DNA from 4 places in the Pseudoalteromonas xiamenensis genome. Region 1 is predicted to be linked to each of the others. Evidence: predicted binding sites of a transcription regulator. Region 1 holds the regulator's gene; each other region holds the start of a gene.
The links. Region 1 encodes sigma-54, which starts transcription at its own class of promoters, with help from an activator protein. Its sites were predicted from a motif close to GTTGGCACGNNNNTNGNNT; they were not measured.

Region 1 (7,806 bases):
AGTCATTCACGTGCCTTGCTGCTCGTCGTTTTTCTAGCGGTCATGGTGTGGCTTTGGGCCCCCTACCTATCAAACGAGCAAGCAGCTCAAGATGATAGACAAGATGTCCTAGCGCAGCCTGACTACATTGCCATGGACTTAAGACAGTCGATGTACAACAATGAAGGACAGCTGACTCATACAGTAAATGCGATAAAAGTTGAAATGTTTCAGGAGCTTGGCTTCTCTCACTTTCAATCGCCGACATTCACCTTGTATAACCAGCAACAGAATTGGCAACTCACAGCAAATGAAGCAACGCTGTATGAAAACAATACCCTAATTTTGGAAGGGGATGTTGTTGCCACAAATATGGACAACACGAGCATGATTAGCCACATAAACGCTGCTCATATTCGTGTTGATATAACGAATAAAAAAATGCTTTCGGAACAACCCGTTGTTGTGTCTGGTCCAAATTTAACGATCACCGGCCAAGGTTTATTGGCGGATCTCAAAACCGACACAATTGAACTTAATAACCATACACGAACGATTTACTATGAAAAATAAGCCTTTGATAACGCTGATCGCGGTTTTAATGAGCACATCGGTTTTTGCTGTGACAATGCCGCTTGAACCTGTGTCGATCGTCGCTGAAAAACAACTTGCACAGTTAAAGTCCAACATTGGTATTTTTGAAAAGAATGTTGAAATCGTTCATGGCAAGCGAAAAATTAAAGCGGACAGATTAGAAGTCCATCGTCGCGAAGAAATGGGCGAAAATGCAGAATTGCTCGTAGCGACAGGAAATCCAGCCGTATTCCAAGAAACTCAAGATGACGGCAGCATTTTGAAAGCGACGGCGAAAGAAGTTCGCTATGACGTCGCAAACCGCTTACTGACCATCAAAGGTGGGGCTGAAATCAGCCAAGCTGGTCAAAAAATTAATGCTGAAGTGATTGTCTATGACATGGAAAAACAGCTCATAAGTGCAGAGCGAGGCAATGAAAGCCAGTCGCGAGTACGTACCATCCTTGTGCCGGAACAAAAAGACAAAAGCAAGGAGCAAGGTAATCCATGAGTACGTTACGCGCAGAGTTCCTAGCAAAAAGTTATAAAGGAAGACAAGTCGTAAAGAACGTTGGCTTGAGTATCGAAGCAGGCAGCATTGTTGGCTTACTCGGTCCAAATGGCGCGGGGAAAACCACGACGTTTTACATGATTGTTGGATTGGTTCCAAGTGACAAGGGAACGATTCATATCGACGATCAAGATATCACTTTGTTACCAATGCATAGCCGAGCGCGGTTAGGCATTGGTTATTTACCGCAAGAATCGTCTATCTTTCGAAAACTAACCGTCTTTCAAAATTTGATGGCGATCCTTGAGACTCGTAAAGATCTCAACAAAGCAGGCCGAGAGCAAACCCTTAATGAACTACTTGATGAGTTTAATATTCAACACATTAGAGATAGTTTGGGTATGGCTTTATCCGGTGGTGAGCGTCGTCGAGTTGAAATTGCTCGCGCTTTGGCCGCTTCGCCAAAATTTATCCTTTTAGATGAGCCTTTTGCTGGCGTTGATCCCATTTCAGTGTTAGATATAAAGAAAATAATCGAACACCTAAAAAATCGTGGTATCGGCGTACTCATCACGGACCACAACGTAAGAGAAACATTAGATGTCTGTGAAAAGGCCTACATTGTTTCTCATGGTGAATTAATCGCGGCAGGTACTCCTGAATCCGTTTTGGCAAATCAAACCGTCCGCGATGTCTACCTAGGCGAACAATTCAGGCTATAGTTTACGTAGTACAGTCGCCTAATTGAATTGAACACTAGAGAAAGGATTGTTACAGATACATGAGGCAATCATTACAGCTCCGCATGGGGCAGCAACTGACAATGACGCCACAATTGCAGCAAGCAATACGCTTGTTGCAGTTGAGCACGCTAGATCTTCAGCAAGAAATTCAAGAAGCGCTGGACAGCAATCCCCTATTAGAAGTCGATGATCAGGAAAATTCCCCTGAAAATAACCAACAAGATGACGACTTCGATTATGCCTCATCTCAAGAATCCAGTTCATCAGAACCCTCCAATGACTTCGAAGAACAAGTCACTGACTATGAAATGGAATCCGGTGACGCACTAAATAAAGATACGGTCAGTGACGAACTGGCAATGGACGTCACTTGGGATGAATACATGAGTGCGGCTCCTGCAGCCTCTTCAGGACCAATGCCAGACGATGACATGGTCTATCAAGGCGAAACGACCGAAACGCTTCATGAATATCTAATGTGGCAACTTGAACTCACCCCATTTTCACCGACTGATCGTGCCATTGCTGTTGCCATTGTCGAGGCGGTAGATGAGTCTGGTACGCTCACCGTTTCAACACAAGACATCGTTGACAGTCTGAATGAAGGTAGCGATGAAGAAGAACCCATTGAGCTTGATGAAGTAGAAGCTGTATTAAAGCGAGTTCAACTCTTTGATCCTATTGGTATCGCAGCGAGAAGCTTACAAGAATGCCTCTGCATCCAACTAAACCAATATGATTCATCAACGCCTTGGTTAGCTGAGACAAAACAAATACTTAATGAACACATTGAGCTTTTAGCAAGTCGTGACTATCGCACTTTAATGAAAAAGACTAAGCTTAAAGAAAGTGATTTAAAAGAAGTCATGACGCTAATTCATAGCCTCAATCCTAAACCTGCAGCCTCAGTGATCCATGAAGAACCAGAGTACGTGGTACCAGATGTATCAGTGAAAAAGGTCAAAGGCCGTTGGGTTGTTGAATTAAATCCTGATTGCATGCCAAAGATCCGTGTTAACGATCAATACGCCGCAATGAGTCGTTCCGTTCGCTCTTCAAGTGATAGCCAGTTTATTCGCTCTCACCTACAAGAAGCCAAATGGTTTATTAAAAGTTTAGAAAGTCGCAATGAGACGCTAATGAAAGTGGCTAACTGTATCGTAAAACAGCAGCAAGCCTTTTTTGAACATGGCCCTGAAGCCATGCGTCCAATGGTGTTAAATGATGTCGCTGAAATGGTCGAAATGCACGAATCCACCATTTCACGTGTTACGACACAAAAATACATGCATACACCTCGCGGCATTTTTGAACTGAAATACTTCTTCTCAAGTCATGTTAGTACCGAAAACGGAGGTGAGTGCTCATCCACTGCGATACGAGCGCTCATTAAAAAGCTAATTGCCGCAGAAAATGCAGCTAAACCATTGAGTGATAGCAAAATTGCGGATATTTTAGCGGAACAAGGAATTCAAGTGGCGAGACGTACGATTGCAAAATATCGTGAGTCTTTGGCTATACCACCGTCAAATCAGCGTAAAAGCCTGATCTAAGACGTAAAACTCAAGAAGGAAAAATGCTTATGCAACTAAATCTAACTGGTCGTCACGTAGAAATTACCGATTCTTTAAGAGACTATGTAAACAGTAAGTTTGCGAAGCTGGAGCGACATTTTGATCACATCAATAATGTTCACGTTATATTAGATGTTGAAAAACTCACGCATAAAGCAGAAGCAACTCTACATGTAAATGGTGGGGAACTCTTTGCATCAACGGAACACCAGGACATGTACGCGGCCATCGATTTACTCTTGGATAAGTTGGACCGTCAAGTAATAAAACATAAAGAAAAGATGACTCGACACTAACAATGAAACTTAGCGAACTCATTTCAAAGGACTGCACGAAAGCTGCAGTCCTTTTTACTAGTAAAAAGCGCGTTCTAGAATATCTTAGTGAATTAGCACAACAGCAGCTTCCAGAAGTAGATCAACATGAAATCCTTGATGCACTTCTTGCGCGAGAAAAACTGGGAAGCACAGGAATTGGCAAAGGTGTTGCACTTCCGCATGGGCGTTTAACCGGTATAGAAAAACCGCTCGTCATGCTCCTTACGAACCAAGAAGCGATCGATTACGATGCAATAGACAATCGTCCCGTCGACGTATTTGTCGGACTGATCGTACCAGAAGGGGAACATCAATCACATCTAAAGACCTTAGCCACTATCGCTGATAAACTTAGGGACAAAGAATACTGTCGTCGTTTACGACATGCACAAACAGATGAAGAATTGTTTGAGGTACTGGATAGCTAAGTAGAGGTGGTAAAATGGAACTTATAATTATCAGTGGTCGCTCTGGATCCGGAAAATCAGTTGCATTAAGAGTCTTAGAAGACTTAGGGTTTTATTGCGTAGATAATATTCCTGTTAATTTATTGCCTTCTCTTGTGCGTATTTCTGCCGATAACTATGACAAAGTGGCAGTAAGCATTGACGTCCGTAACCTACCAAAAGAACAACAAGAATTTAATGAAATCTTCGAATACTTACCGCAGTTCGCTAAACCCACCTTATTTTATTTAGACAGTGATGATCATACGTTAATTCGCCGATTTTCTGAAACTCGTCGGCTTCACCCTCTTTCAATTAACAGTCTTCCACTGGATATGGCTATTGCGCAAGAGAAAGTATTATTAGATGTTATCATCAACCGAGCGGATGTTCTCATCGATACCACGGACATGAGCGTACATCAACTTGCGGAGACGATTAGAGAGAAAATATTAGGTAAGAAAGATAAAACGCTCATCATTACCTTTATGTCATTTGGCTTCAAACATGGTATTCCAAAAGAAGCGGATTACGTTTTTGATGCTCGTTTCTTGCCAAATCCGCATTGGGAGCCTGAATTAAAACCGTTAACCGGCCTCGACCAACCTGTAAAGGATTATCTCGCCAATCACAGTATTGTGCAAAAATTCACCTGGCAAATTCAGACGTTTGTACAAACTTGGCTGCCACATTTAGAGCGCAATAACCGCAGTTATCTCACCATTGCGATTGGATGCACGGGTGGCCAACATCGCTCCGTGTATCTTGCCCAAACGATTGGTGAAAGTTTTCAGACAATGCACAGTAACGTAAAAATTCGCCACAGAGAGCAACCCAATCATGCGAGTTGAGAACACGTTTTTAATTAAAAATAAACTAGGTTTACATGCGCGCGCCGCAACGGTTTTAGCGCAACTAGCCATGCAGTTCGATGCACAAATTACGCTGTATCAGGACGATAAAATCGCAGAAGGCGATAGTGTTCTCGCGTTGATGTTACTCGAAAGTAGTCAAGGCAAAGAAATTAAAGTCGTTTGTGAAGGACCCGATGCGGAACCTGCTTTGGATGCAATAGGGGAACTTATCGACGATCGTTTCCATGAATCTGAATAAGTTGCTGATTTTCTCCTTAAATCCGGCTTGGTAAGCGTGAGTTAATTCGTTACACTTATACTAGAGCTCCTTTTTGTGCTTAGCACATTCATTTAACCGTACAATCAAGGAACGCCTATGCCGGAAACCTTCGAGCAAGACTACACACTGCAGCAATTAAAACAAGTCACAAAAGCGCTTAACAGTGGGCAGTTTGTTCAGGTTCGACGTATGCTTGCCGAAACGGCACCTTGCGACTCCGCCCTATTACTTGAATCTTCTCCACATAAAGTTCGTACACAACTTTGGCAATTAGTTGACCCAGATATTCAAGGTGACATCCTTGAAGAGCTCTCTGAAGACGTGCGTCTTGGCATCATCGCTCAGATGGAACCTGAGCTCATCGCCGCGGCAACGGAAGACATGGACGACGATGACTTAGGTGAAGTACTTCGAAGCTTACCCGAACCTGTCTATCAAGATGTATTGGGCGCAATGGATGCGATTGACCGTGAACGTGCAACGCAAGCCCTATCCTATCAAGAACGTACTGCGGGTGCGTTGATGAACAGCGATACTGTGACTATTCGTCCGGATGTATCGCTTGATGTTGTATTACGTTATCTAAGGCTGAAAGGGGAGCTGCCTGACGGCACAGATGACTTGTATGTTGTCGATAAAGATAATTGCTTCTTAGGCTCATTGCCGCTTAGCGTGCTGCTAACCAATTCACCGGATAAAATTGTTCGGGATCTCATGGATCTTGAAAAAGAGGCCATTCCAATCTCCATGGATGAAAGTGAAGTCGCACAGTTGTTCGAGCGTCACAATTGGATTTCAGCACCTGTGGTTGATGACAATAAACATCTCCTTGGTCGTATTACGATTGATGATATCGTCGATGTCATCCGAGAAGACGCTGAACACAGTTTAATGAGTATGGCGGGTCTTGATGATGAAGAAGATACCTTTGCCCCCGTCATGAAGTCCAGCCAACGTCGTTCAATCTGGCTTGGTATTAACTTGCTAACCGCGCTGCTTGCCGCATTTGTTGCGAGCTTTTTTGAAGGTACGTTAGACATACTACCAATCCTTGCCGTTCTCAATGGTATCGTACCAAGTATGGGTGGCGTTGCAGGGAGCCAGACATTAACACTGGTCATTCGAGGTATTGCATTGGGGCACGTTAACAGCGCCAACCAACGCTTTATTTTAGGTAAAGAACTGGCGATTGGGGCTTTGAATGGTTTGCTTTGGTCTGTACTTATTGCGGGTGTTATCGCCGTTTGGCAATGGGACTTTAAACTTGGCGCCGTAATCGCCTTTGCGATGTTTATGAATTTAGTCGCGGCTGGTATTGCAGGGGCAAGTATTCCACTTATCCTCAAACGTTTACACATTGACCCCGCTCTTGCAGGTAGCGTGGTGTTAACAACCGTGACCGATATTGTGGGTATTTTCGCTTTCTTGGGTACTGCGACGTGGATTTTGGTAGACTAAACGTCTACCAAAATCGGCGTGTTACTGACCTGCGATTTGCATTTCTGAAATTAAAATCGAACCCGTCTGTACTGAGCCGCGTTTCTCAATGTCATTACCAATCGCAACAATGTTTTTGAACATCTCTTTAAGATTACCCGCGATGGTAATTTCACTCACAGGGAATTGGATTTCACCATTTTCTACCCAAAAACCCGCAGCCCCTCGAGAATAATCGCCAGTTACTGTATTTGCACCATGACCCATTAATTCTGTCACTAATAATCCCTTACCCATCGATTTTAACAGGCTATCTAGCCCCCCTTCTGTTGGATGAACTAACCAGTTGTGAATACCACCTGCGTGCCCAGTCGCTTGCATCCCAAGCTTTTTCGCCGCGTAGCTAGCTAGTAGGTAGGTTTGTAGCTCTCCTGCCTGTAATACTTCTCTCTCAGAGGTTCTGACGCCTTCGCTATCAAACGGGCTTGATGCTAATGCTCTAAGCATGTGTGGGCGTTCAGAAACAGAGACGCATGAGCTAAAGACTTGAGTGCCTAAACTATCAAGTAAGAAGCTCGATTTACGGTAAAGCGCGCCCCCACCAATGGCATTCACTAAGTGCCCAAACAAGCTATTGGCGATGTCCGCACGGAAAATCACAGGGACTTTCTGGGTCGCCACTTGACGACTGTTCAGCTTCGCAAGTGTTGAATCAGCCGCCTCCACACCAACTTCCGCCGCTTGCTTTAACTCAGAAAACACACGTGAAATTGTGTATGCAGAGTCACGCTGCATCATGTCGCCTTCTTTGCCTATCACCATCGTACTCAAAGAATGACGAGTACGAGGAAAACCAGCTAGAAAGCCGTGCGTATTTCCGTAGACGCGAAGTCCTTGATGGCTTGAAAAACTTGCCCCATCAGAATTCACAATACGCGAATCGAATTCAAGCGCCGCTTTTTCGGCTTGCTGACAAAGCACAATACCTTGCTCTGGCGATATATCTTCTGGATGAAACAAATCTAAATCAGGATAGTCAAAAGCCATCAACGCTTTATCCGCCAGACCGTTACAAAGGTCATCAGACGTATA
Region 2 (7,806 bases), 1.8 Mb from region 1:
GGTGAACATCTTTTAAAGCTGCTTGATGATGTGCTTGACTTATCAAAGCTTCAATCAAGCACAATCCGATTAGAAAACACACCTACAAATGTAAACGCACTTATCCATAATTTAAGTGATATATTCCAGTTAAATGCGCAAAGTAAAGGTTTGCAATTTACCATCGTAAATCGTTCGCCGGAAGATTATTGGATTTTGTGTGACCAAACACGTTTAAAGCAAATCTTAATTAACTTGTTGTATAACGCCATTAAATTTACGTTTTCTGGTGAAGTTTGTTTGGACGTAACACAAAAAGACGGACAACTTACTTGTCTTGTGCGAGACACTGGCATTGGGATTCCTGAAGAAGATCTCGCTAGAATTTTTGAACCTTTCAGTCAAGTTCAGAATGTGACAAGTAAAGCCCATGAAGGCGCTGGACTAGGTCTTGCCATTAGTGCTAATTTGGTTGAACTCATGGGTGGAACCCTAAAAGTTGAATCAAAGCTCGGCGAAGGGAGCTGTTTTTCTTTTACAGTTCCAAGTGAACTTTGTGAAAATACGCCTTTAGATTTAGACCATTCTTACGATCCTAATCTGCTCAATTGGCAGGCAAAACCTCATACCAAGATATTAGTCGTGGAAGACAATCTCGACATCCAACAGCTAGTTAAGCGACATGTTGAAGACTGGGGATTTAACGTAGATGTTGCAAGCAATGGTGTTGAGGCTATTCACAAACTGGAACAGGGTATTTCAAACTACGCGATGATCTTACTCGACCTGCATTTGCCACAGATGGATGGCAGGCAAGTTCTCGCCTCACTCTATTCTAAGAACTTGTCAATTCCGGTCATTGCGGTAACCGCAGCAGCACAAGCGAGCACTCGTAAAGAGTTAAGTGCTTTGGGTTGTCTTGATGTCATCAATAAACCAATAGAGCCAATGTTATTGAAAGCTGCTATTGTCAAAGTGATAGAGCGCATTGATGAACTGAAGATGATACCATAAAGCGTGTTTTGGTCTGAAAGAATCCCGTGATACCATAAAGCGTGTTTTGGTCGTGGAAGATGACGAAGATAGTCGAAAATTATTAGAGCGTTTGTTAAGCGCTATGGGCTTAATTGTTCAGGGGTTGGAAGTGCTAGACACTGCAAAGAGACATTATCGTCAGAACCGTGGGACTTGGTGTTGATGGATATTGGGCTCCCCGATGAAAATGGCCTTGATTTGGCGACTCAACTTCGTTTGCAATACCCTAACATGCGAATTGCCATCACCAGCGGTTACGAACCCGACAAGGCAAAAATGGAAAAGTTAGGTATTGAACATGTTTTACTTAAGCCGGTAAGTGTGGACATGCTCAAATCGTGTTTGTCATAACGAGGCGTATGTGAAACATGTTTATAATGCTCGTTTTATCAATACAGCCCAACGTAGAAGCTGTCGTTTAGGTAGCTTAGTTAGAGTCAATGCGAGTATGGCGATTGAGCTAATCCCGACTGGCGTCATTAATTGAGTTTTCATCAGCTTCAACGTATCCGCTTTCTTCGAATGACAATATTGACGTTGCCATTCGAAAGCAGCTTTTTTCTTACGGCTTTTCAGGTGACATTGAGCCCAAATCCAGTTTGACAATCGAGTCATTTTCAAAGCTCCCAATCAACAAAAGAGGGTTTAAGGTATATTGATGTGTTCGTCATCTTGAAATATTGAGCGAGCTGAGGCGCTAAATAGACTCATTGCTGTCGAAATTAAATAATACATAATGAACACGTTTATCGTCATTAAAAGGCCTGCACTCACAAGCCAGTTCACCCCTAAGTAGACTAAGGAGTAGGCGAGTAACGCATGTAAGCAAAACCACAATACAACACCCACTGTAACGGCAAAGCAGAGCAAGCAAAAAGCAATAAGCAGTACACGCAAGTTGGCTTTCCACTTAGCTTGTAATGCACCAATCCCTTTTTTCAGGAGGTCTTGGTAAGCAGACGATGTGTCTTGTAGGCTATTTAATAACACATGCCAATTATCTTCACTGCCCCCCTGCGCAGACGCAGAGGGACGTTGTGTGTTTAGGGAGGTCTTTGTCGAGTTCATACTATTTTTTTCCCACAAGCAGTGTCGTTAATACACCAATAGTGAAAGCGACACCTGCGGTCGCAATGGGGTTTTCGCTCGCATAACGTTTCAATTCTGATTTGTTCCATTTCTTCTTCAGATCAGTGACTTGAGCATCAAAAGCTTGTTTTGAATGCTCACTCTTATCACGAATGGTTGTTTCTGCGTTGGCCGTTGTTTCGTGTAGTGCATCAACTGAATTGTGCAATGTTTTCGCTAGGTTATCTGAGACAGGGTGCTCGCCATTTGCACCATTACCTTTAGTTGGTTGAGTTGAAGTTGCCATGTTTCTTTCCTTATAACGAATGATTCTTCTCTTTGATAACTGCAAGATGGTTGCCATTTATTTTTTCATTTAAAACAATAGGATAGGTTTTTATGGAACGGTGAGCCAGTATGTTTTTCAGGTATCGTGTAAAAATTACCGACTAAAAATAACAAGGTAGTTTTGGATAGACTTCGTTATGAAATTCCGTTGTATTGTTTAAAGAGGGGGAAGTTAAGGATTTGAGCGTGATGAGTCTTGTTTCAATCTAGGAAGAACGCTACGGCGCTCGATGTCATCTACAAAAAAAGTGCGCATAGGCGCACTTAAAGGGTCTAAAGGGGAAATACTGAGCAACTTAGAACGTGTACTCTAAAGAAATTGAGGCAACATCGAGGTCAGGTTCAATATTCTCTTCAAGTTCGTAACGCAAGTACTCTAACCGCACGCCTAAATTTGAGGAAAGATCGAAACCGATGCCCGCGCCATAGAACCAGTCTCCACCGCTACTATTTGAGGAGATTCGCCCAAGTGCAGGGACATCTGCATAGAATTCACCATCCCACTCGAACCAGCCACCTTTTGCATATAGGCTTACGTAATCTGTAATTGGCGCGATAAAACGAGTACCGAGCGTAAATCCATCAAACTCCGCATAGTTGTCTATATCGCTTGCTTCATCGAAGTTTTCATAGCCAAGCTCGACACTCCAATACGGCGTGAGGTAAGTCCCAACGTACGCTTTGAGCATACTTGAATCGTCGTCAAACTCCATGTCTCGTTCTCTATCTTCCCATTGGAGAGAATATTGACCGTAGCCAATACCTGCGTAGACATCAAATTGTTCAACGGGCTTTTTATTTATGGCCGCGGTAGCGGAGAGAGAAAGTGGCGACTGAGATGAGTAGTAGTTTCGTCAATGATTTTTTCATAGTTTGTCCTTAGCGTTTACGAGAGAGAAGTGGGCAACATTGCCCACTTTTAGGTGATACGTCCGAATTATTCGCTTACGATTTCCAATTCATCGTTCACGCTGGTCACGTCAGATGCGTTCTTAGCAATCGTAATTGCAAGATCTTTTTCCGCTTCGCTTGCGACCGTACCGGTCAGAGTAACTTTACGGTTAACTACGTCGACATCAATATCGGTTCCGTCGACATCACCATCAAAAAGAAAACGTGTTTTAATGACCGTTGCGATCTTCGCGTCGGTGAAATCGGCACCTTTGTCATTTTTTTCCAATGCTTTCGTTTCCGTGTTGTTACTTTTTACAATCGTAAGGTCGTTTTTGACGTCTTTAACGCCATCAATGCCTACGATGAGTTCTTCAGCGAGTTTTTTCTCAACGCTGTTTTCTACTTTTCCGGTCAGAGTTACCACACCGTTTTTCACGTCCGTATTAATATCAAAGTTGTTCAACTCGCCGTTAAATAACAAGGTTGCTTCAGCTTTGCCATCAATCCATGCATCATTTGCTTCCTTTTCCCAGCTATTTTGTGCTGCAAAAACTGGAGCGGTCATTAAAGTTGTCGAAATTACACCTGCAATAATTAGCTTGTTCATAACTTACTCTCCTTTGAAGTTTGTTCGAGTTAACTATTGCAGACAGTGTGCCAAAATATAAGTTGTTGAAAAATAAATAAAAGTTGATTTTATTGTAATTGTTGAATGTGATTTGATGAGAATGGTAAGAAAAATATTCCGGTAAAAATTTCACTGTGGATATTCATTTTTAGTTAATGAAAAAATTACCGAGGTGTAATGGTTGCCATTGAAATATTTACCGAAGTATTAAATCATGATTTTTAAAAGTATATAAAATACAAAAGGTTATAATTTGGCCTGTAAATTGAAAGGAGTGATATGACTTGATTAAATAAAAGGAGCATTATAATGACACTTTCAAATTATAACTTTGAAGCAGTGAAATCACTTATTCGAGTTTTAAACAGTGGAATTGATTTTTACAAAAAAGCAGCAAGCGAAACGACAGACAATCGATATAACGATGTATTTTCGAGAATGATCACGGAAAAAGTAAGAGCTATAGCATTGCTACAACCTTTTGTCGTCGCGGACGAAGGCAGTATTGAAGAGGGCAATGCGCTTGCGGTAGAAATTCGTGAGTCTTACACTCACCTTATTGGCATGTTTAAAAAAGACAACATCCACCTTTACTTAAGTCAGCTAGAGGAACTTGAAGACAAAGTACTAGAAAAGGTGAATAAAGCGCTCGCTACAACAGTGCCTGCACCTTGTGAAGCAGCACTATATCAAATTAAAGAGCGCATGAAGCTATGTCATGACGAAATGCGTGCACTTGACGTTATCACACAATAGGAGGGAAGCGTTATGTTAAGCTGGGCAGTAACATTCTTAATTCTAGCATTAATCGCAGCGGCATTCGGGTTTGGTGGTATAGCAGGCGCAGCTGCAGGTATGGCAAAAATACTTTTCTTTATTTTTGTTGTTCTAACCGTAATTTCATTTATTTTTGGCCGAAGAAAAGTACCTTAAAGAGCTAAATTGAAAAAGGAAGCAATTGCTTCCTTTTTTATCGGATGCGATGTGGAGGAATATCGACTTTAACGAGTCGTTCGTTTTCTAAGTACAGCAAACCCTGGTAGACGGAATCACCATCAGAACAAAACTCAAAAACAAACTCGGCTTTAATTCCGGGTTTGCCCGTTCGGTTGATACCTAAACGAAATCGTTTCATCGCAACACTCAGTAGTTGGACGTTCAATGACTCGGCCTGACGCTCTGCGTGTACTTTTGCGGCGTCAGCAACGACGCGACTCATCCAGAATGAGGCAATCACTGCCGCCACTGCCATTATCATCCATAGTGTTATCATGCGTTAAATAACTTTCCTATTGCGCGCGAAAGCGTTTCGCTGCGACTTGGTGCTCTAAGAATGCTTAATACTTGGGGGCGAAGCGCTGGAATTGCAACCAAATCTGCAAATACACCTGCGAAAAAGTCACCTTCACCTACTTGCGCTGCGTTATCTAACAATGCATATAGTCGCTCAGGCAAGATAAATGTTTGCCATAATCTTCCCACTAAAATGAGCAAAATTTCTCTATCAGTTGCAAAAACGCTATCCAGTGTGTTGTCTACGCATTTTTCTAAAATACCTTTCGACGAAGAACCACTAATCGCTCTTAGACTATTGATCAACATTGCTTTATTCTGGTTTTCAAGTGCATCGTCAATGCTTTTCGACATTAACTCTGTGACGGAAACTGAAATCGCAACGTGTTCTAACATCGCTGCCAGCGTATTTTGAACTTCTCCAGGAAGTACCTGCCAGTGAGACTGCAAAAGTGCTTGGTTTTGTCCGTGCTCTAAACGCATCGCAAAATCCGCTAAGCCCTGTACCGCGAGTGTTTGCCAATCATGAATGAGTGGTGCATGGAAATAGTTTTCCACTGCTTCATAATACTGTGAGGCAGGACGTTTTATTTCTACTTTCATCAAGGCGTTGAATGCGGCTAGTTTGTTGGCATTCGGTGTAAATACATACGGATTGTTATCCAATTTACCATCCGCATCTTCGCTGGTAAGCTCTGTGCCAAGTGCCTCTAACACTAAATTCGCGAAATGATCACGTGTAGCCAAAACCAGCTTACTTTGTTCGTCAATCGGGAATTTTAAAAACCAGACATATGGGTCTTGCGTGGCATTTTTATCCCAGAATTGAATGGCTATGTGGGCATGGCCCATTAACGGGAAAGGATAGGGGCGTGCGCCAAGTTCTATTTGTGTAAATTCAGCTTTATCGAGTTTAGTGATACGTCGGCCGACGTCATAAGCACGCCATTGTGTGCCTGCCGCTTCTAAGAGTTCACCTAATGTCGAAATATTTGAATTCATTGTTTATTACCGTCTTTTGATTACTTACACCAAACTATCTTGGTCGTGTTGAATACGGCGGGAATTGCTCGAAGTCACAAAACATTCCCACGATGCCGCCTACTCTTATTATACTGGTTTCGCTGAGAATTTAGAATGTTGGGAAGTCTTCTTATTCAAGGTACAATTACACGCATGTTTAGTTAGATGGGGTTTACAATGCAAAATCGCTACGAATTAATCGCTGATTTGTTGGTTGCGCTGCAGCTCGCCATGCATGAAGAAAATCTGTGGCAAAGTGCTCCCTTGAGTCACAGTGCTTATAATTCTAGTGCACCCTTTTGCTGCGATACGATGACATTTGGGCAGTGGCTACAATTTGTTTTTATTCCCAAAATGAATGAACTCATCAAAAGTGAACAAGCATTACCCACTCAACTTTCACTACTCCCAATGCTTGAAGTGAGCTACCCAAATTCACAAAAACTGAGCAGTGTATACAGCGTGATTACGCGACTTGATACCCTATTTACAAAGTAGTAAACGAACTATGCAAGATGAATTAGAAATTTTGTACCAGGATGCGCATTTTGTTGCTATTAACAAGCCGTCTGGTTTATTAGTCCATCGATCATTCCTCGACAAACGAGAAACTCGTTTTGCAATGCAGATGCTTCGAGATCAAATTGGTCAACACGTGTTTCCTGTCCATCGTTTGGATAGACCAACGTCAGGCGTACTATTGTTTGCTCTAAGCTCGGAAGATGCTCGAGTCATCAATCAATTGTTTATCGAAGGAACTATTCAAAAACGTTACCTAGCATTAACGAGAGGTTTTGCACCAGAGGAAGTAACCCTCGATAAGCCACTAAAAGAAGAGTTGGACAAAATTGCAGATAAGTTCGCTCAGCAAGACAAAGAAGCTCAGCCTGCAGTTACGGATTTTCGCTGTTTATACCAAGCGTCGTTACCCATCCCACTGGGTAAATTTCCTACCGTCCGATATAGTCTCGTCGAGTGTTTTCCAAAAACAGGTCGAAAACATCAAATAAGGCGCCATCTTAAGCACTTAGCTCATCCAATTATTGGTGATGTAAATCATGGTGACAACACGCAAAATCATTTTTTCTATGATGAGTTTGGTGTACAACGTTTGATGTTATTTGCAACTCGACTTAGTTTTGTACATCCTTATACCAATGAACCGATTGTCATACGAGCAAATCTTGGTGAAGAGATGCTTAAAGTGTGTGAAAAATTAGGTTGGCCAACGACAGAAGAGGAATATCAATAATGGCACACGTCGCAATATTTGTGGGGAGTATGTACGGTAACGCAGAAGGTCTGGCGGAAAAGATCCAGTCGGTTTTAGTTACTGCAGGTCATGAAGTAAACGTTTACTCGTCTGCAACTATCGCCGATTTAACAGCAGCAAGCAATGCATTATTTGTCAGCTCAACGACGGGCCAAGGCGATATTCCGGACAACTTGCAACCACTGTTTTTACAAATGCAAAGTCAGTTTCCAATGATGACCGGCAAGTTATGCGGTGTCATAGCGCTTGGTGACAGCAGTTATGG
Region 3 (7,806 bases), 830 kb from region 1:
GACCACCAATCTCACGGTGTGGTATTGCGGCTGCGTCAAGCGTTGCAGTCCTTTGGCCGAGATGGTGTGGTCATCAAAGTCGTTGAAGTACCGCCCGGCCCGCCTGTTTTGAGTACACTCGTTGCGGAAGTTTACGCTGACGCGTTTATTTCACCAGAGGTGCATCAGGAAGCTGCAGAGAGATTAGCGAGCCGTCTTGCTATGGAGCCGCACGTAGTTGAAGTCGATACGTCGATTGCGGCTCATGCGCCGTTAAAAAGGTTTGTGACGGATAAAGAAAAGGCCGCGCTGTCGGGTATTGCAACGCAAGACATCAATCAAACATTGGCTATTGCCAGCGACGGACAGGTTGCGGGTCTTATGTACGTTGCGGATGAAGCAGAACCTTTACCTATCCAGTTACAATTGCCTTATCAAAATAGAAACGAGTGGCAGAATCTGCTGGCTTTGCAAATTCGAGGTCGACAAGATCTTGTTAAACAAGGAGATGATTTTGGGCTGACATCAGCGAAACGTCCTTTGGTCGCGCTCTCAGAGTTAGGCGAGCTCAAGTCGCTGCGTGTTGAACCGATGATAATGCGAAAAGACTTGCGAGAAGTTATTTACGTGACCGCGGAGTTGAATGGTCGCACGCCTGCCGAAGTGATTGCAGATGTCGTTGCTGATGAAATTCCAACAGGTGAAATCATTCCAGAACAAAATGTATCGCACTGGGAAACGAGAAATTACCTACAAAGTGGTGGCGGAGCCTATTGGCAAATGCCTGCAGGCACTCAGTATATGTTTGGTGGTGAAGGTGAATGGCGGATCACGGTCGATGTGTTCAGAGATATGGGTATCGCTTTCGCTTTTGCACTCACGGCCATTTTTGTGATTTTGCGATTCCAAACCGCCTCGAGCAGTGTATCGTTGATTATCATGTCGGCAATTCCATTGACGATGATAGGGATCATGCCCGGTTTTTGGTTGTTGAATCAGTTCGGCGAGCGAGAAATAGCAGGTGCGCCTGAACCTGTGTTATTCACCGCGACCGCGATGATAGGCATGATTGCGCTAGCGGGTATTGTTGTGCGCAATTCCCTGATCCTAATTGATTTCATCAATCAAGCCAGAGAGCAAGGTGCTTCTATCCGTACCGCGTTGATCCAGGCCGGCAGCGTTCGTATGCGACCCGTGCTGTTAACTGCGGGTACGACATTACTCGGTAACATGGTGATCATTCTCGACCCAGTATTTAGCGGGCTCGCGCTTGCTATCATCTTTGGCATCATTGCCTCAACCTTGTTTTCACTCGTTGTTGTACCGCTTGTTTACTACCTCGTGTTTGCTGAGGATACATCACCTTCTCAAGGAGAAACGCCATGCGCTTAAGTAATAAAATTGCGCTACCTGTCGCTGCTATTGTTGGGCTGTTAATTGCTGTTGCTTGGATGGCGGGTTTATTCGCTGACAAAACACCTGCAGGTCTTAAAGAACAAGAGCAAGCATTTAAAGGTTCTGTTCAAAATGTCAGTATTGAACTACTCAACGTCACAGAACGCGCGCCGGGGAGCATTGTCGCCAAAGAAAACACCTTGGTTGCCAGTCGTTTGTTAGCCCAGCTCAAAACATTGACTGTGCGAGCGGGAGACAAAGTGGAGCAAGGGCAAATTCTGGCACGGTTGGACGACGCGGACCTCAAGGCTCAGGTTTCCCAAGTGAAGGCGGAACAAGATGCCAATACCGCACAACTTCAACAGGCAAAGAAACAGCTAGAACGCAGCCAAGCTTTGCTAGAGCAGGGCTTAGTCGCCATTAATCAAGTTGATGAATGGCGTGCGAAAGTGGATGAGTTGAACGCAAGAAAAAACGCGTTGTCTCAGCAACTGACGGCCGCTGAAATTGCGTTAGGATTTAGCCTAATTCAAGCGCCTATTTCAGGCACGGTCGTAGAACGTCTTGTCGAGCCAGGCACCATCGTTGCACCGGGGACGGCGTTGCTGTCACTGTATAATCCTGCGCAACTTCAAGTACAAGCTGCCGTACGCGAACAACAAGCCGCTCATATGCAAGTGGGTGATAAGCTCAAAGTATATGTACCTGCTACATCACTCACTCAATATGCCACCATTAGTGAGATTGTGCCTGTAGCAGACAGCAGTGCGCGTACTTTTTTGGTCAAGCTCGACATGGGTTTATTGCCCTCAGTTGTGCCAGGAATGTATGCACAAATTGAATATCAGCTAGAGCAACGCCCCGCATTACTTATTCCATCTCACTTAGTTAAGCAATACGGTCAGCTTGATATGGTGCAAGTGGTTGATAATGGTGTACTCAGCCGTCGTTACATTCGATTGGGCGATGCGTTTGGCGACAAGGTTGAGGTCATTAGTGGCCTTTCAAAAGAAGACAAGCTCGCGATTTACTAGCATTCCATCATTTTCTATTGAAAACGCCACGTATTCTGACGTGGCGTTTTGATATTTAGTAAGGGCTTTCTACAAAAAGGTGGCGATTTCCTCAAGCGACTTTTTCACGAGGGCATGTTCAGGCACGCTTGCATCCTCAGCGGGGTAACCCGCAATAATAAGCATATAAGGACGTTCATTGTCCGCATCACGGCCACAAATTTCGGTTAAAAAAGACATCGGTTTTGGTGTGTGTGTCAGGGTCACAAGTCCGGCGTTGTGCAGTGCTTGGATTAAAAAGCCAGTCGCGATACCCACCGACTCGTGCACATAGTAGTTCGTGTTCGCATCTTCTGCGTGTATCCCACCTTTTTTCTGACTAAAAATCGCAATGAGCCACGGAGCATGTTCTAAGTAAGGTTTATTGGCGTCTGTTCCTAATGGTTTTAGCGCATTAAGCCATTCATCGCCTGCACGTCCTTCATAAAATGAGCGCTCTAAATTTTCTGCAGCAACACGGATCTTTTGTTTCACCTCTGGGCTGTTAATGGCCACAAAGTGCCATGGTTGATGGTTAGCTCCACTCGGTGCAAGACCAGCTGTTTTTATGCAGGCTTCAATAATTGGTTTTGGCACATCGCGGTCACTAAAACTGCGAATTGAATGACGACGCTGGCTGTTTTCTAGAAAGCGCTGCGCGCGTGCTAACATTTCATTCTGCGGATATTCAATAAAGTCAGTTAGTGGTACATTGGCATGATTCTGCATGGGTTATCTCTTGTTTAATATTGACTTGCAAAAGTTATAACGTGCTTGTACCCGCATGGCAACCGAGAAACCGCAGCGCAGACCAGTCTTTTAATTCTTTGGTAAAAGGAGCGTGAATGTATTCACATATTTGGTCAGATGGCTCGAAGATTGACTTGCCCATAGGCAAGGCCGTTTGTGTCGGTCGAAACTACGTTGAACACGCAAAAGAACTTGATAATCCAATACCGGATAACCCCATTTTATTTATTAAACCGAAGACATCGATTGTCCGTTTTGATCGTAACCTCACTTTGAATAAAAAACTCGGAGCACACCACTTTGAAGCCGAATTGGTGCTGCTTGTTGGTGAAACAATAACGCGTGGTACGGTTTCACCGTTGCAGTGTATTGTAGGGGTTGGCCTTGCACTCGATTTAACATTGCGTGAGGTACAAAATGAGTTAAAAGCTAAGGGGCATCCATGGGAACGAGCGAAAGCCTACGACAGCAGTTGTCCTGTTACGGCATTCCACCGTTGTTCACTGTCTAAATCCACTTCATATGAATACCGTTTTTGGCAAAATGGAGAGTTAAAGCAGCATGGAGACAGTGCCTTGATGTTGTTTCCATTGGAAAGACTCCTGCGTGACATCAGCCAATCGTTCACATTAGAACCCGGTGACATTGTTCTTACAGGCACACCAAAAGGGGTTGATGTACTGAATGATGGTGATGAACTCACGCTTCAACTGCTTGATTATCCACCTGCTCAAGGCCAAGTTGCGATAGAATAAGAGAACGTTTTACGGCGCAATGTGTCGCCAGTTACCAAGGAACCAATATGAAAATCAAAGCGCTAGGAACTCCTTTTTCGAATACCGCATGCAAAGTATTGCTGTGTGGTGGTGGCGAGCTTGGCAAAGAAGTGGTAATCGAATTTAAGCGACTCGGCGCAGAAGTGGTGGTGCTCGACCGCTACGAGAACGCGCCAGCGATGCAGGTAGCCGATCGCAGTTATGTGTTATCCATGCTCGATGGTGAGCGATTAGAGGCAATTATTCGTCAAGAGAATCCTGACTACATTGTGCCAGAAATTGAAGCGATAGCGACGGACAGACTTGTTTCTTTGGAAGCGCAGGGGTTCACGGTAGTACCAACAGCCAAAGCCGCACAATTAACAATGAATCGTGAAGGGATCCGACGTCTTGCTGCAGAAGAACTAGGTTTGCCAACATCACCGTATCAATTTGTCGATAGTTTTGATGATTTTGATCAAGCAGTGCGTGATATTGGCATGCCTTGCGTAGTGAAACCGATAATGAGCTCATCGGGTAAAGGTCAAAGTGTAATTAAACAGGAAAGTGACATAGCGCGAGCATGGCAATACGCTCAAGAAGGTGGTCGAGCAGGAAAAGGCCGTGTCATAGTGGAAGGCTTTGTTGATTTTGACTATGAAATTACGTTGCTCACCGTGCGCCACGTTGATGGCACGAGTTTTTGCGAGCCAATTGGTCACCATCAAGAAAACGGTGATTACCAACAAAGTTGGCAGCCTCAAGCAATGTCACCGCGTGCACTGACACGCAGTCAAGAAATTGCGCATAAAGTTACAGAGGCCCTGGGCGGGCGAGGTTTGTTTGGTGTGGAATTATTCGTCAAAGATGACGATGTCTATTTTAGCGAAGTATCTCCACGTCCACACGACACTGGAATGGTGACGTTGATTTCGCAAGACTTAAGTGAATTTGCGTTACATGTCCGTGCCATACTTGGTTTGCCTATCCCTACTATTCACTTTCATGGCCCATCCGCATCAAGTGTTATTCTGGTGACAGGTGAATCCACCGAATTGCAGTTCGGAAATGTGTACGATGCGTTGAGTGTTGCAAATACTGACTTACGTTTATTTGGCAAACCTGAAGTGAAAGGGACTCGTCGCATGGGGGTTGCATTGTCTCGTGGACATTCTGTAGAAGAAGCAGTGACCACAGCGAAAGCCGTCGCGGCGAAAGTAGAGATCACGTTATGAATAAAACAATAAGACCGATAGGTGACTTAGTCCTTGGCTTTTGGCGCTTGTTGGATTGGCAATTTTCCACGCAACAATGCATTGAATTTGTTGAACAAGGCATTGAGCAAGGGATTATCGATACAGACCACGCCGATATCTATGGTCAATACGAATGTGAAGCCAAATTTGGTGAAGCACTTAAAGCCGCTCCGAAGCTGCGCGACCAAATTCGCATCATCACCAAATGTGGGATCCGCCCTGCATTCGCCAGCAAGGGGTTGGCAGGAAAAGCGAATCACTATGACTCGAGTAAAGCGCACATCATTGCAAGTGCGCAGCAGTCACTTCGTCATTTCGGTACGGATAGGCTGGATGTACTGTTGATCCATCGCCCAGATTATCTAATGAATGCAGATGAAATGGCGGATGCGTTTAGCACACTCAAACAAAACGGTGATGTATTGCACTTCGGGGTCTCAAATTTTACACCATCGCAAATTGCCTTGCTGCAATCACGGTTAAACTTCCCGTTAGTCACCAATCAAATTGAATGCTCACCCTACGAAATGAAAGCGTTGGATGATGGAACATTAGATCAGTGTCAGCAGCTCGGGATGCACCCCATGTTGTGGTCACCACTCGCTGGCGGTCGTCTTTTCAGTCATGACGATGAAAAAGCACGTCGCCTTCGCGACGTCATGGCACAAGTGGGCGAGGAGCTTGGGGCAAAGTCTCTAGATCAAGTTGCTTACGCTTGGCTTATGGCATTACCAAGTGCGCCAAGTATTGTGCTTGGAACGGGTAACATAGAACGAGTGAAAAGCGCCGTTGCGGCTAAAGCAATTGAGCTGAATCGAGAGCAATGGTATCGGATTTGGCAAGCGTCAACAGGTCACAGTGTTCCGTAACTGGCTAAGCGTTGAGTAAGAAAAGGCATAAAGGGCCGAAAGGCCCCTGATTTGCAGCAAGTATCAAAGGAATGCCCGTTACAGCTCGAAGCTTACACCGTAACTTGCAAACACTTTAATGTCGTCGTCGGCCTTGAGGTCGACTTTTTTCAATCCGAGTGTGATGCCACTTTTGGTCAGGCTTATCCCGTAATCCATGTAGCTATCGTCTTCACCATACCAATCTTTAATTGTATCGCCACTAGACTGAGCAATGTGAATATCTAACGTGGTCTCGTTGAGCACGGTAAATGAGGCATTAGCTTCAAGGTACAACATGTCTTCGCTTGGCGCCGATGCTTCATCGACGAACGTGGTGTACGACGCTTTTAGCGTTAACCATTCCCACGTAACTGAGCCGTATATCTCGCCAAAATCAATGTTTTCAGCTGCATCAGGGTAAGCGTAGTACAGGTAGCCGACATCATAGCCAATCCCATTGCTTTCCCAGGCAAAGCCACCGTATACATCGAGTTCATATCCTGCACTTGCTTCTTCTCCGAAATCAATTGTCGACATCCAAGTTCCGACATAAAAACCACTTTCATGGCTGTAGTCGAGTCCACCGCTCACGGCTGCTTTATCGCCGGTTTGCGTGATACCTCGCCAAAAGTAGTTGGAGCTTGCCGCTACGTTGGCTTCCACGCCAGCGAGAGCAGATTGACTAGAGAGCGCGAGCAAGGCGCACGTTGCAAGCACGATTTTTTTTGTTGTCATTGTTGTCACCTCATTCATTGTATCTGACTAAGTAATAGCAACTGACAAGCCAATCTCCATTTTTTATTTAAATTTCTTTATTAATAACAATAATAACAATAGTTTATGATTTATTCTGATGAGCTAGCTCTGATAGTGAGGTGGAGTGATACGCACTTTTTTGGTGCAAAAATGTACAGTAGTGCACTTGTACCGAGCATCATAACGTTATGATCAAAAAGCGCTTTTAGGCGTTGAAAGAAAGAGAACGTTGAATAAAAGGAGGTTGTTATTAAAGTAAAAGCAGAACCGTTAGATCTCATAGAGTACTCAATAAAACATGGAGTACTCTATGAGGCTCGAGCAATGAGGATTAGCCAAAAATGGTACGTAGTAATTGAATGGTTTCGTCGACAGAGCGACCTTTTTCCACTTCGGCAATAATCGATTCACGCTTGTCTTGCAGATACGCGGGTAAATCAGGATTTTCCAGTGCTCTATCCACTAAAACGGTCGCCGATTCTTTTCCTCGTCTAACCGATTTTGTGCCATTAGTCGCACGACCTGAACTCGTTCTTTTTGGCTTATTCAGGGCCTTAAAGTAATTTGATTGCTCAGGCGTATCTTCGTCAACGTAATAGAACCAACAAGGGAGTAGCGCCTTGTAGCGTGTCAGTGTCGTTTCTAACTCATTCGCTGGAAGGCTTTGTCTGAACCAAGGCATCGCATGAATCGTTTGGACAATGTCATCCCAATAGCGACTAAAGTCACGGTTCGATAATCGAGCAACACCAAGTGCCATACATAGTGTGTCCAACTTACTTGCCATCACTGGCGTAAATACGTCCGGTCTGCGCATGGCGAGTAAGCGTGTTGCAGGTGCAAGCGTAGGGGTATCGTCAATGCCGTTAAAGGCTTGCAAATAAGCAACGATGAATGCTTGGTAATGTGCTTCAGTTACCTCACCTTCAAGGGGAATGTGTGCGAGTGCTTCATCAAAGCTAAACGGTACATC
Region 4 (7,806 bases), 300 kb from region 1:
CCGCCAACCGCTAAGATAAAGTCATAACCTTCTTGCTTAATAAGCTCAACAGCTTTCATACAGGTTTGGTAACTAGGGTTTGGCTCAATACCTGAAAACTCACCCCAAGCATGGTCTTTAAGTGCTGCAACAACTTGATCGTACACACCATTACTTTTGATACTGCCCCCACCGTACGTCACAAGTACTTTTGCAGTTGCAGGAATCGCGTTTGCGATATGAGCAATTTGATCTTTGCCGAAATGAATTTGAGTCGGATTAACAAAACTGAAATTTAACATGTGAACTCCAAAGCAATTATCCTAAACGATGCATTAAGTTTACTGTGCAATAATAAATTAAACACTAGCTATAAAATAAATCACTTTTGCTATAGTGCAATAATAGGCTGCTTTTTTCAGCTATAATGGCGTTTTATATCGGAGGCGTATTATGTGGCAAGATATTGAAATCTTCCTCGCAATCGTGGAGCACGGTACATTAAGCCGAGCAGCGGAAGCGTTAGACTGCTCAACATCCTTTATCAGTCGCCACCTCAAGCAAATGGAATCGAGACTCGGGACTGCGTTATTCCAACGCTCTACGCGCAACGTTAAACTCACCGCGGCGGGAGCCGAATATGCCAAACGATTAAAAGCGATTTCCCTTGAACTACAAAACGCGACAGCCTTGCTACAAGGTGCACAACAAGAAATTAAAGGGCCTATCCGCATCACCGGAGCGGGCGAATTTGTATCAAATCAGGTGAGTCCTGTTTTAGCTCGCTTTGCGAAAGCGCACCCAGAAGTGAGTATTGAGCTCGATTTTAATAATCGCAATGTTGACCTAATCGAAGAAGGCTTCGATTTGGCCATTCGCTTCGGGCGTTTACAAGATTCTTCGCTGATTGCACGCAAGCTATCCGATCGGGTGATGACACTTGTCGCAACTCCTGAATATATCGCCTCACACCCAAAGCTAAACCACCCTGACGATCTGTTGGAACATGAATGTTTGGTCGCCATTAACCCCAAATGGCGATTTGTGGAAAACAATGAACCTTTTGAGGTGAAAGTCACGGGTCGCTGGCGAAGTAACCATCCACAAGCTATTCTGCATGCCTGCTTGAACAGTGTAGGCATTGCTCATTTGGCACAAGACATTGCTGGTAGTTATGTGGCCAATGGACAACTCAACTACTTACTTGAAGAGTATCAAATTAAAGACAATGCCTCTTGGCTTGTTTATCCACGTAAAGACTTTATGCCTTATCGGGTAAAATGCTTAATTGACTTTCTACTCGCGCATTTTAACCCCAGCTAAATCAGAAAGTTTGTCTATACTTGAACAAAATGGCTGAGGTGTGTCGTATGGGTTATTTTCGTTTCGTGCTGTTGAGTCTATTCGTCTTTTTATGTTCTATTGTGCAAGCCAAGATCCTCATTTTGAGTGACGATCCTGCGGATGAATTCTTATTTGTCCAAGAAGGCCCTAAAGACATCGCGAGCGATTCATACAGGCTGCTTTTTGATCACCTTAAACAGCTTGATTTTGATTTACAGATAGCGCCAATTGCGCGTGTTAATGCCATTTTAAGCGGCACAGAGCCAGTCTGTGCAATAAACCGTATAAAGACGACTGAGCGCGCCTTGTATCATCTCTATAGCTACCCGATACATCTTTATCCAAGTCATCGCTTATACTATTTTAAGAATCGAACGGTGCTCCCGGAGTCACTGTTTAATCATCGAGATGAATTAATTAACCTGCCAAGATTGATGAATCACTTTCCTCATGCCCGAATAGCGAAAGAAGCGAGCAAATCCTATGGCCCTATATTAGACGCCCAGTTTCAGTTACTCAGTGATGAGCAATTAATCACGCGAGCAGGCGGGGATGCATACGCAGCGATGGTCGCCATGTTTGAAAAACATCGTGTTGATTTTCTTGTTTCCTACCCAACCGTATTTAAACAGTACGCGCATGCGCCAAAAAACGAGGACATCCGATCGGTCAGTATTGCCAATCACCCTAGTTTCATTGCGGGACATATCGCCTGTTCACAAACTCCCCAATCTGAAGAAATCATTAAGTTAATCAATGAAACTCTGCTTCAACTTTATCCAAGCCATGAATTTTTGAATCTTCACCTCAACCACGTCCCGCCGAGCGAGCATGAAATACTTCGCCGCCGGATTTCTGACCTTTATTTAAATCGTCAAAACAACGCATAAACAGGTTGAAAAAGCATCAGCCTCAGTTATAAAATCGAACAAGATTATATCGCACACGATTTATTTGGTTATTTCTATGTCAGAATCTATTTATAAATTTCAAACAAACACGCTTCAAGGTCAGCCTTATCCGCTGTCACAACTTGAAGGTAAAGTCGTGCTCATCGTCAACACGGCGAGTAAATGCGGCTTAACGCCACAGTATGAGGGCTTGCAACAACTGCATGAAAAATATCACGACAAAGGCTTAGTGATTTTAGGTTTTCCCTGCAATCAATTTGGACAGCAAGAACCAGGTAGCCCAGAAAGCATTCAGCAAGGATGTTTGATCAATTACGGCGTAAGCTTTCCTATGATGGAGAAAATAGATGTAAATGGTAAAGATGCACACCCGCTCTATCAATATTTAAAAACAAAACAATCTGGACTATTTGGTAGTGCAATAAAGTGGAACTTTACTAAATTTCTCGTTAACCGCTCGGGCAATCCGGTAAAACGATTTGCACCAACTACGAAGCCAGATGCAATTGAAAAAGAAATCGAGAAATTATTGTCGTGAGCAATGAAGAAGACAAGTTGCTGTTAAAAAACCAATTATGTTTTAGTCTTTATGCAGCGTCTCGCGCGGTAACGAGGTTATATCAGCCATCTCTCAGCGCGTTGGGGTTGACGTACCCACAATACATTGTGATGCTCATTTTGTGGGAAAAAGATCAGCAATTAGTAGGTGAAATTGGCAAAGCGGCTCAGTTAAACACAAATACACTCACACCGCTGCTAAAGCGGCTTGAAGCGAATGGTTTGATTACGCGTCAACGCCTTCAAACTGACGAACGACGCTGTATTATTCAGTTAACGGACGAAGGATTTGCACTCAAAGAGCAGTGTCAGTGCTTGCCTACACAGTTATTGGCGCAAAGCCGCTTTTCACTCGAAAAGGCTCTACAGCTGAAAGACTTGCTCGATGAATTTCTTGAGATTACATCTCAAGAGTGAAAAAGAGGCTTCTGCCTCTTTTTCAAAATTCACGTTAAAAACTAGTAATCGTCATCTAAATAGTCAAAGTCATCTTCGCCTAAGTTCTTGCGTAAACGCTTTTGCTCTAGATAATCATCGAGTCTTTTCTTGATTTTTCGCTTATGTTTGTCCTGTTGATTACGGCCACTATCGCCTAAATCGTCACTGACAAAACCTTCATCTTCAAGCGCATCATAAGAAAATGTTTTACCCACAATCCACTCCAAATAGGTGTTAAATATCTGCTCGAAGCCCGTCAATAAACACACACATGCACATCAACGGTCTACAGATGTCTAAATAGCTGCTAATTTGAATTCTGAAAAGTGAGTCTTTTTTATCGTTTTAAAAAATTATTTTTATTGATGGTGAGCAAATCGCCATTTTCACTAATTTTTAGTCAATTTATGTATTCAACTCTCTCTTGTCTTTTATAAATTTAACGCTATCCATTTGTTTTTATTGAAATTTAAATATTGGCATTGAATTTGATTAATCTTCCATAACTGAAAAGACAGGAAGACTCAAAAATGAAAAAAATTGCTTTAATCGGAACATTATTAATCAGCGCTAGTACTGTCGCACATGAGAACAGCTTCAACATCAGTAGCGATAACTGTGAAGTTGAATTTCAAAATGACGTCAGAATTTCAGATCAAAATATTACGATAGAGAATAAAGCAAACAACAAGATCTCTATTTCTCGCAAAGGTGAGGTTTATGTTCAAGGTGAACGAGTGGATTTAACCGCAGCTCAGCGACAAGCTGCTAGCCGCTATAGTGATAACCTAAGAGCTGAATTACCTAAAGTGGCAGAGATAGCGCTAGATGCTGTAAAAATAGCGGGGGTTGCACTGGAAGAAGTGGGTACTGCGTTAGATATGGATTCACTTAAAGACATGCACGAAATCATGGACGAGCTATCTGTTGAAGTAAAAAACACTTTTTATCAACAAAATGACTTTGTTATGGGCGAAAAAACGTTTAATGAATTTGGCGATCAGTTTAGTGACAAATTTGAATCACGTTTAGAGGATGCCATTCAAAGTACGATGTTCCAATCTGTAGGCAGCCTTTTAGTTACGCTTGGTAGTGAAATGATTAGCTCTGGTGGAAACATGGATGAATTTGGTGAACGAATGGACCGTATGGGCAAAAACATTGATGAGAAAGTGGAGAAACAGGCCAAAGTCATCGAAGCACGAGCTGATAAGTTATGTGGTAATTTTGCGGCGTTAGCAGAGCAGGAAAACACGTTAACGGCGGAAGTTCCAGCGCTTGCAGACTATAAACTATTTACGTACAAAACGAAGATCTAACTCTTCAAACCAATTTATTTATCCCATTGGGCCAGCTAACGCTGGCTTTTTTATTTTTAGGTTGCAAAAAATCCCGTCAATGCCCTCCTGCTTGTGAAGTCGATAGCCAACTGTATAGTGAATTTTTTCTACAGTTTTGATGCGACTTCTAAAACTCCGACTAATTCGATTTATTCAAATTACTAGTATAAGTTAGTTATTAGGGATGAATATCCACCAACAATTAAGCTGTTTTCTCAAAATAAACATTGCTATATAAGGATTACTAACGGATTTTATTGAACGTTTGCACGCACTATCACAAAAAGCAAAACAGGTTTCTACAAGCTTACAAACTGAAGAAGCTACAAAAAATGCTCTTGTTATGCCATTTCTCCATACTGTTTTAGGCTATGACGTATTTGACCCGAATGAAGTTATACCAGAGTTTACAGCTGATGTCGGAACCAAAAAAGGGGAAAAGGTTGATTATGCACTCATGAAGAATAGCGAAATCCAGATTCTTATCGAATGTAAAAAATATAAAGAAAGTCTCTCGGTGAACATGCTGCTCAACTGTTTAGATATTTTTCTGTTACAAATGCACGGATTGCTATTTTAACCAACGGCATCCAGTACCAGTTTTACACTGATTTAGATGCCCCCAATAAGATGGATGAAAAACCGTTCCTAACTCTAGATCTCGAGAATATCGATGAGCATTTAGTACCTGAGGTAAAGAAACTTACAAAAACATCATTTGATGTAGAATCTATAGTCGGTGCTGCTGGAGAGCTAAAGTATTTAAACCAAATAAAGCGTGTTCTTCATGAACAATTTCAAGATCCTGAAGAAGATATCGTTAAACTACTAACATCCAAAGTTTATGATGGTGTTCAAACCGCAAAGGTTAAGGCCCAGTTTTTGGAAATTACCAAAAAAGCTATGAAGCAATTTTTGAATGTATGCTATCGATAATATTGATGATATTTACAATTATTCAGAGCAGCTTTTAAACGCTTTAACTTATACCATTCCGCATAAAGATTAAATCAACTTTATCCATTCACGACTACACATGTTCTTCACTCGATCCGGTATTGAAATAAATTGATTCCAAGCTTTTGAAACTTCATCAACGATCTCGTCATAGCCCGAAAACACTCTATTGGATAAACCGTGTTGTCGCATCCAACTCCATATTTGTTCTGCAGGATTGAGCTCGGGTGAATAAGGTGGAAGCTTTATGAGCGTGAGGTTGCTAAATTCTGCCGCAGTGTCATAGGTGTGCCAGCCTGCACCATCTATTATCATGACTGCGTGCCTACCAACTTCTGTCGCTTGCGATATCTGACGCATGTGCTGTGTCATTGCTTCTTTGTTTACGAATGGACTTACTAATGCTTCCGTTTGGCCTGTGGCTGGACATACTGCACCAAACAAATACCCATACTCAAACTGTTGCTGTTTTATAATCCTTGGCCGAGTGCCTGTTTCAGCCCAAATGCGCGTAGTCGGATTTTGCTGGCCAAATCGAGCTCCATCCTGAAACCATACGTCGATACGCTCAAGAGGTAGGTGTCCTGGTGTGTGAAGGACCGTTTCCAATTGGAAGTTTTTTAAAAGTTTCTTGGTTCTCTTGTGACTGTTTAGGATGCCTCGAACGGCTTGTTATCCAACTAAAACCAAGCTGCTTTAGTATTTTATAGACATGATTTAAGTGGTAATGCACACCAAATTCAGCGTCAATGTAATGCACGATGTCTTCACCGGTAAGGCGGCCACCTTTAAGCTCGGTGTTTGAGCGCATAATAAATTCAGACAGTTGCTCAAGTTGTGACTGTTGCAATCTAGGAGGACGTCCTTGAATAGGCTTATTGTCTAAGCCTTCGAGCCCATGGTCTAAGAAGCTGGAAACCCATTTATTCACGCTACTTCGTGCTGTATTAAGGCGTTTTGCAATTTCGGTTCTGCTATTACCCTCATAAAATAATGACACCGCAAGTAATCGAATGCGTTTTCGTGCGTTTGGTTCTTTCCGTGCAAGCGCTAAAAGCTATTTAGATAGGTTAGGGTTCAACGTTATTGAGTCGGTGATTTTCTATGGTCTATATTAGATCAGATATTTAAGCGGAATGGTATTAGTCTGAATTTTCTAGAAAAAATAAAACAAAAAAGCCCGACTCTTTCGGATCGGGCTTTCTTTAATTAAGAGTCGGGGGCGCCCAGCCTCGCGATGTCCGGTCTGCGGCCAGAGGCCTTCGACGTTCAAAGCCGGTGAAGCAAAACTGTTTGCTTCCCTAATCGACTTTTTACCCTACTTTCACGTAGCACATCCCTAAACACGTAATAAATAAAAAGGCCTCTTCTTTCGAAGAGGCCTTTTTATTTAATTAGAGCCTGGCGATGTCCTACTTTCACATGGCAGCTGCCACACTATCATCGGCGCTGTTGCGTTTCACTTCTGAGTTCGGCATGGGGTCAGGTGGGTCCACAACGCTATTGTCACCAAGCATAAGCTGGTCGTCTACTCGCTACCGCAAGTAAACTAAATCTGGAACGCTAATATTAATGTCTTTTACTTCGTCGTTGTCTACTTTAGTCAATACTTAACTTCTAACAACTAAACCACTTTGGCGTTGTATGGTTAAGCCTCACGGGTAATTAGTACAGGTTAGCTTCACGCCTCACAGCGCTTCCACACCCTGCCTATCAACGTTGTAGTCTCCAACGGCCCTTTAGTGGAGTTAAACTCCAAGTGAGAACTCATCTCGAGGCTCGCTTCCCGCTTAGATGCTTTCAGCGGTTATCGATTCCGAACGTAGCTACCGGGCAATGCCATTGGCATGACAACCCGAACACCAGCGGTTCGTCCACTCCGGTCCTCTCGTACTAGGAGCAGCCCCTCTCAATTCTCAAACGCCCACGGCAGATAGGGACCGAACTGTCTCACGACGTTCTAAACCCAGCTCGCGTACCACTTTAAATGGCGAACAGCCATACCCTTGGGACCGACTTCAGCCCCAGGATGTGATGAGCCGACATCGAGGTGCCAAACACCGCCGTCGATATGAACTCTTGGGCGGTATCAGCCTGTTATCCCCGGAGTACCTTTTATCCGTTGAGCGATGGCCCTTCCATTCAGAACCACCGGATCACTATGACCTACTTTCGTACCTGCTCGACGTGTCTGTCTCGCAGTTAAGCTTGCTTCTACCATTACACTAACCGAGCGATGTCCGACCGCTCTTAGCAAACCTTCGTGCTCCTCCGTTACT

Region 2: the regulator sigma-54 is predicted to act here: its motif matches at 3,968-3,986, upstream of NI389_RS16605 (BON domain-containing protein).
Region 3: the regulator sigma-54 is predicted to act here: its motif matches at 6,848-6,866, upstream of NI389_RS11790 (TorF family putative porin).
Region 4: the regulator sigma-54 is predicted to act here: its motif matches at 3,706-3,724, upstream of NI389_RS09335 (YggN family protein).

What each region holds. Positions count from the first base shown of each region.
Region 1 covers NZ_CP099917.1:1,703,717-1,711,522, forward strand. The annotation lists gene kdsC (3-deoxy-manno-octulosonate-8-phosphatase KdsC) at 1-1, shown strand, start outside; gene lptC (LPS export ABC transporter periplasmic protein LptC) at 1-552, shown strand, start outside; gene lptA (lipopolysaccharide transport periplasmic protein LptA) at 542-1,063, shown strand; gene lptB (LPS export ABC transporter ATP-binding protein) at 1,060-1,785, shown strand; gene NI389_RS07880 (RNA polymerase factor sigma-54) at 1,845-3,359, shown strand; gene hpf (ribosome hibernation promoting factor) at 3,389-3,676, shown strand; gene ptsN (PTS IIA-like nitrogen regulatory protein PtsN) at 3,679-4,125, shown strand; gene rapZ (RNase adapter RapZ) at 4,140-4,994, shown strand; gene NI389_RS07900 (HPr family phosphocarrier protein) at 4,984-5,256, shown strand; gene mgtE (magnesium transporter) at 5,374-6,735, shown strand; gene pmbA (metalloprotease PmbA) at 6,757-7,806, opposite strand, start outside.
Region 2 covers NZ_CP099917.1:3,548,426-3,556,231, forward strand. The annotation lists gene NI389_RS16575 (ATP-binding response regulator) at 1-993, shown strand, start outside; gene NI389_RS16580 (response regulator) at 1,075-1,365, shown strand; gene NI389_RS16585 (hypothetical protein) at 1,387-1,629, opposite strand; gene NI389_RS16590 (hypothetical protein) at 1,660-2,082, opposite strand; gene NI389_RS16595 (DUF883 domain-containing protein) at 2,084-2,389, opposite strand; partial or broken gene NI389_RS16600 (porin family protein) at 2,727-3,239, opposite strand; gene NI389_RS16605 (BON domain-containing protein) at 3,368-3,931, opposite strand; gene NI389_RS16610 (PA2169 family four-helix-bundle protein) at 4,262-4,708, shown strand; gene NI389_RS16615 (DUF1328 domain-containing protein) at 4,721-4,885, shown strand; gene NI389_RS16620 (DUF3301 domain-containing protein) at 4,923-5,225, opposite strand; gene NI389_RS16625 (DUF3549 family protein) at 5,222-6,247, opposite strand; gene NI389_RS16630 (YqcC family protein) at 6,446-6,766, shown strand; gene truC (tRNA pseudouridine(65) synthase TruC) at 6,777-7,520, shown strand; gene NI389_RS16640 (flavodoxin) at 7,520-7,806, shown strand, end outside.
Region 3 covers NZ_CP099917.1:2,528,902-2,536,707, forward strand. The annotation lists gene NI389_RS11760 (efflux RND transporter permease subunit) at 1-1,371, shown strand, start outside; gene NI389_RS11765 (efflux RND transporter periplasmic adaptor subunit) at 1,362-2,408, shown strand; gene NI389_RS11770 (nitroreductase family protein) at 2,478-3,155, opposite strand; gene NI389_RS11775 (fumarylacetoacetate hydrolase family protein) at 3,272-3,931, shown strand; gene purT (formate-dependent phosphoribosylglycinamide formyltransferase) at 3,979-5,166, shown strand; gene NI389_RS11785 (aldo/keto reductase) at 5,163-6,056, shown strand; gene NI389_RS11790 (TorF family putative porin) at 6,135-6,812, opposite strand; gene NI389_RS11795 (hypothetical protein) at 7,165-7,806, opposite strand, start outside.
Region 4 covers NZ_CP099917.1:1,999,032-2,006,837, forward strand. The annotation lists gene NI389_RS09305 (iron-containing alcohol dehydrogenase) at 1-281, opposite strand, end outside; gene NI389_RS09310 (LysR family transcriptional regulator) at 433-1,302, shown strand; gene NI389_RS09315 (hypothetical protein) at 1,350-2,213, shown strand; gene NI389_RS09320 (glutathione peroxidase) at 2,290-2,772, shown strand; gene NI389_RS09325 (MarR family winged helix-turn-helix transcriptional regulator) at 2,769-3,209, shown strand; gene NI389_RS09330 (PA3496 family putative envelope integrity protein) at 3,251-3,445, opposite strand; gene NI389_RS09335 (YggN family protein) at 3,761-4,549, shown strand; gene NI389_RS09340 (hypothetical protein) at 4,836-5,150, shown strand; gene NI389_RS09345 (hypothetical protein) at 5,201-5,506, shown strand; one part of gene NI389_RS09350 (IS630 family transposase) at 5,576-6,142, opposite strand; one part of gene NI389_RS09350 (IS630 family transposase) at 6,144-6,542, opposite strand; rRNA gene rrf (5S ribosomal RNA) at 6,927-7,041, opposite strand; rRNA gene NI389_RS09360 (23S ribosomal RNA) at 7,172-7,806, opposite strand, start outside.